One region of the Streptomyces sp. NPDC059201 genome, then DNA from elsewhere that is predicted to be linked to it. Evidence: predicted binding sites of a transcription regulator. Region 1 holds the regulator's gene; the other holds the start of a gene.
The links. The regulator HrcA, encoded in region 1, represses chaperone genes, less so after heat shock. The targets are predictions, from matches to a motif close to TTNGCACTCNGNNNNNCNGAGTGCNAA.
Positions count from the first base shown of each region.

Region 2: the regulator HrcA is predicted to act here: its motif matches at 1,428-1,454, upstream of groL (chaperonin GroEL).

Region 1 is NZ_JBHZBB010000002.1:240,263-242,656, forward strand. It holds gene ACFXMG_RS06895 (MBL fold metallo-hydrolase) at 1-348, opposite strand, end outside; gene hrcA (heat-inducible transcriptional repressor HrcA) at 487-1,506, shown strand; gene dnaJ (molecular chaperone DnaJ) at 1,507-2,394, shown strand, end outside.
Region 2 is NZ_JBHZBB010000004.1:238,011-240,404, forward strand. It holds gene groL (chaperonin GroEL) at 1-1,418, opposite strand, end outside; gene groES (co-chaperone GroES) at 1,529-1,837, opposite strand; gene ACFXMG_RS15390 (hypothetical protein) at 2,116-2,394, shown strand, end outside.

The DNA of each region.
Region 1 (2,394 bases):
CGCGTCCCGGTACAGCTCCTCGCGGGTCCGCGCGGAGGCGAGGAGCTCGTCGGTGCCGACCGCGCCGAAGACCTCCACGCCGGCGAAGGCCGCCGTGCCGAGGACGTGGTCGAAGTGGGGGTGTCCGAGTGCGATGTGCGTCACGCGCCGGCCGCCGGTGATCGCCTCCGCCTGGGCCCGGATCTCGGCGCCCTCGGCGAGCGTGGCGCCCGTGTCGTACAGCAGCACGGCCCGTTCCCCCACGACCAGTCCGGTGGTCGCGTCCCAGGTGGGGAGCCGTCGGCGGCCCACTCCGTCCGCGAGCCGTTCCCACCCCTGAGCCGCCCAGACCGCCTCGTCGATGTGCATGCCACCGACGCTAGCGGGTCCGCCTCCTTGCCAGGAGCGACGGGCCCGGCCGTACACTGGCCGGGGGTTTCCTGGCACTCGGGCAGGGCGAGTGCCAAAAGCGGAGCAACCGGAACGGCTGGAGCGGGAGGTGTGCGCGTGCTGAGCGAACGCAGACTCGAGGTGCTGCGCGCCATCGTCCAGGACTACGTCGGGACGGAGGAGCCGGTCGGCTCCAAGGCGCTCACCGAGCGCCACAAGCTCGGCGTGTCGCCCGCCACCGTGCGTAACGACATGGCGGTGCTGGAGGAGGAGGGGTTCATCGCCCAGCCCCACACCAGCGCGGGCCGGATCCCCACCGACAAGGGCTACCGCCTCTTCGTGGACCGGCTGGCCGGCGTCAAGCCGCTGTCGACCCCCGAGCGGCGCGCCATCCACAACTTCCTCGACGGCGCCGTGGACCTCGACGACGTCGTGGGCCGTACGGTGCGGCTGCTCGCGCAGCTGACCCGGCAGGTCGCCGTCGTGCAGTACCCGTCGCTGACCCGCTCCTCGATCCGTCACGTCGAGCTGCTGTCGCTGGCCCCGGCCCGGCTGATGCTCGTCCTGATCACGGACACCGGACGGGTCGAGCAGCGGGTGATCGACTGCCCCGCGCCCTTCGGCGAGACCTCCCTCGCCGATCTGCGGGCCCGGCTGAACAGCCGGGTCGGCGGCCGTCGCTTCGCCGACGTGCCGCAGCTGGTGCAGGACCTCCCGGAGTCCTTCGAGGAGCCGGAGGACCGCGCCACGGTCTCCACCGTGCTCGCGACGCTCCTGGAGACGCTCGTGGAGGAGCACGAGGAGCGGCTGATGATCGGCGGCACCGCCAATCTCACCCGCTTCGGACACGACTTCCCGCTGACCATCAGGCCCGTCCTGGAGGCCCTTGAGGAGCAGGTCGTGCTCCTCAAGCTGCTCGGCGAGGTCAAGGAATCGGGCATGACCGTACGCATCGGGCACGAGAACGCCTACGAGGGGCTGAACTCCACGTCCGTCGTCTCGGTCGGCTACGGTTCGGGCGGCGAGGCAGTCGCCAAACTCGGCGTGGTCGGACCGACCCGCATGGACTACCCCGGAACGATGGGAGCGGTACGCGCAGTGGCACGTTACGTCGGACAGATCCTGGCGGAGTCGTAAGTGGCCACGGACTACTACGCCACACTCGGCGTGCGCCGCGACGCTTCCCAGGACGAGATCAAGAAGGCCTTCCGGCGCCTCGCCCGCGAGCTTCACCCGGACGTCAATCCGGACCCGAAGACGCAGGAGCGGTTCAAGGAGATCAACGCCGCCTACGAGGTCCTGTCGGACCCGCAGAAGAAGCAGGTCTACGACCTGGGCGGCGACCCCCTCTCCGCCTCCGGCGGCGCGGGCGCGGGCGGCTTCGGGGCCGGTGGCTTCGGCAACTTCTCCGACATCATGGACGCCTTCTTCGGCACGGCCTCGCAGCGCGGACCGCGCTCGCGGACCCGCCGCGGCCAGGACGCCATGATCCGTCTGGAGATCGACCTCAACGAGGCGGCCTTCGGCACCACCAAGGACATCCAGGTCGACACGGCCGTCGTCTGCACCACCTGTTCGGGTGAGGGCGCCGCGCCCGGGACCTCCGCGCAGACCTGTGACATGTGCCGCGGCCGCGGCGAGGTCTCGCAGGTCACCCGGTCGTTCCTCGGCCAGGTCATGACCTCCCGGCCCTGCCCCCAGTGCCAGGGCTTCGGCACCGTCGTCCCGACCCCGTGCCCCGAGTGCGCGGGCGACGGGCGCGTCCGGTCGCGCCGCACGCTGACGGTGAAGATCCCGGCCGGTGTCGACAACGGCACCCGGATCCAGCTCGCGGGCGAGGGCGAGGTCGGCCCCGGCGGCGGCCCCGCCGGCGACCTGTACGTCGAGATCCAGGAGACCCCGCACGAGGTCTTCCAGCGGCGCGGCGACGACCTGCACTGCACGGTCACCCTCCCGATGACGGCGGCGGCGCTCGGCACCAAGGTGCAGCTCCAGACGCTCGACGGCCTGGAGGAGATCGACATC
Region 2 (2,394 bases), on a different contig from region 1:
TCGAGCTCGGAGACCTTGGAGGTGATGACGTAGCCCTCCAGGCCGGCGTTCTCGGCGATCCAGCGCAGCGGCTCGACGGCGGCGCGGCGGACGACCGCGACACCGGTGGCCTCGTCGCCGGTCTTGCCGAGGTTGCCCTCCAGGACCTTGACGGCGTGGACGAGCGCGGAGCCACCACCGGAGACGATGCCCTCCTCGACCGCGGCGCGGGTCGCGGAGATGGCGTCCTCCAGACGGTGCTTCTTCTCCTTCAGCTCCACCTCGGTGGCGGCGCCGACCTTGATCACGCACACGCCGCCGGCCAGCTTCGCGAGGCGCTCCTGGAGCTTCTCGCGGTCCCAGTCGGAGTCCGTGGACTCGATCTCGGCCTTGATCTGGGCGACGCGGCCCGCGACGTCGGCGGACTCGCCACCGCCGTCGACGATGGTGGTGTCGTCCTTGGAGACGGTCACGCGGCGGGCGGTGCCCAGCACGTCGAGACCGGCCTGGTCGAGCTTGAGGCCGACCTCCTCGGCGATGACGGTGGCACCGGTGAGGGTGGCCATGTCCTGGAGCATCGCCTTGCGGCGGTCACCGAAGCCGGGGGCCTTGACGGCGACCGCGTTGAAGGTGCCGCGGATCTTGTTGACGACGAGGGTGGAGAGCGCCTCGCCCTCGACGTCCTCGGCGATGATCAGCAGCGGCTTGGAGCCACCCGCCTGGATGACCTTCTCGAGCAGCGGCAGCAGGTCCTGGATCGAGGAGATCTTGCCCTGGTTGATCAGGATGTACGGGTCGTCGAGGACGGCCTCCATACGCTCCTGGTCGGAGACCATGTACGGGGAGAGGTAGCCCTTGTCGAAGGCCATGCCCTCGGTGAACTCCAGCTCCAGGCCGAAGGTGTTGGACTCCTCGACGGTGATGACACCGTCCTTGCCCACCTTGTCCATGGCCTCGGCGATGAGCTCGCCGACCTGCTGGTCCTGGGCGGAGAGCGCGGCGACGGCGGCGATGTCCGACTTGTCGTCGATCGGGCGCGCGGTGGCGAGCAGCTCGTCCGAGACGGCCTTGACGGCCGCGTCGATGCCCTTCTTCAGGGAGGCCGGGGAGGCGCCGGCGGCGACGTTGCGCAGACCCTCGCGGACGAGCGCCTGGGCGAGCACGGTGGCGGTGGTGGTGCCGTCACCCGCGATGTCGTTGGTCTTGGTCGCCACCTCCTTCACGAGCTGGGCGCCGAGGTTCTCGTACGGGTCGTCGAGCTCGACCTCGCGGGCGATCGTGACACCGTCGTTGGTGATGGTGGGGGCGCCGAACTTCTTGTCGATGACGACGTTGCGGCCCTTGGGGCCGATCGTCACCTTCACCGTGTCGGCAAGCTTGTTGACGCCGCGCTCAAGGGCGCGACGGGCGTCCTCGTCGAACTTCAGGATCTTCGCCATGGGAGCGGTTCAGCCCTCTCGGAAATCGTGTGGGAAAAACTAACCGCGCCCCTGGACGCCCAAGAGATCAAGGGGTCAGGGGCGCGGTTCCATGCGGGTACGGCGTCGTCTTACTTCTCGATGATCGCGAGCACGTCGCGGGCCGAGAGGACGAGGTACTCGTCGCCGTTGTACTTCACCTCGGTGCCGCCGTACTTGCTGTAGAGCACGACGTCGCCGACCTTGACGTCGAGCGGCAGGCGCTCGCCGTTCTCGAAGCGGCCCGGGCCCACGGCGAGGACGGCGCCCTCCTGGGGCTTCTCCTTCGCGGTGTCCGGGATGACCAGGCCCGAGGCCGTGGTCTGCTCGGCGTCGAGCGGCTGGACCACGATGCGGTCCTCAAGCGGCTTGATGGCAACCTTGGAGCTGGCGGTCGTCACGATCCGACCTCCCCCTTCGGAGATCTCGCGGGGTTAACTGTCTGAGGTGGCGACCAGGTCGATCCGTCGTCGCGGGTGCCGGACCTGCCCGTCGCTGTGTTGGCACTCTCCAGTGGGGAGTGCCAGAGCCGAGACTATGACCGCGATTAGCACTCGGTCAAGCGGAGTGCCAATTCCTCACCCCGTGGCGGTCCCGGGAGGGCGCGCCGGTGCCGCGTCCCGGCCCCGATCCGGGGAACGTACGCGCGGAGCCCGGGGTTCCGTACGAGGGTGGGGGGATGACGTCTCCCCGGCCCCCGGGCCGCCCGGCCCTCGATGTCGCCCTGGCCGTCCTGGCGCTGGCGGCGGACGTCCTCGCCGCCCTGGCGGTCATGGTGGTGACGGCGGCGCGGGGCCTGGGCCGGGGCGCCCCTCAGGGCCCCGGCCCGTACCCGGCGGACTGGGCGCCGGTGTGGTGGTTCGCCGGCCTCACGGCGCTCGTGGCGGTGACCGGCCGGGTGCTGTGGAGGCGCGGCCTGCGGGCGGCGGCCTGGACCCAGCTGGGCGCGGCGGGGCTG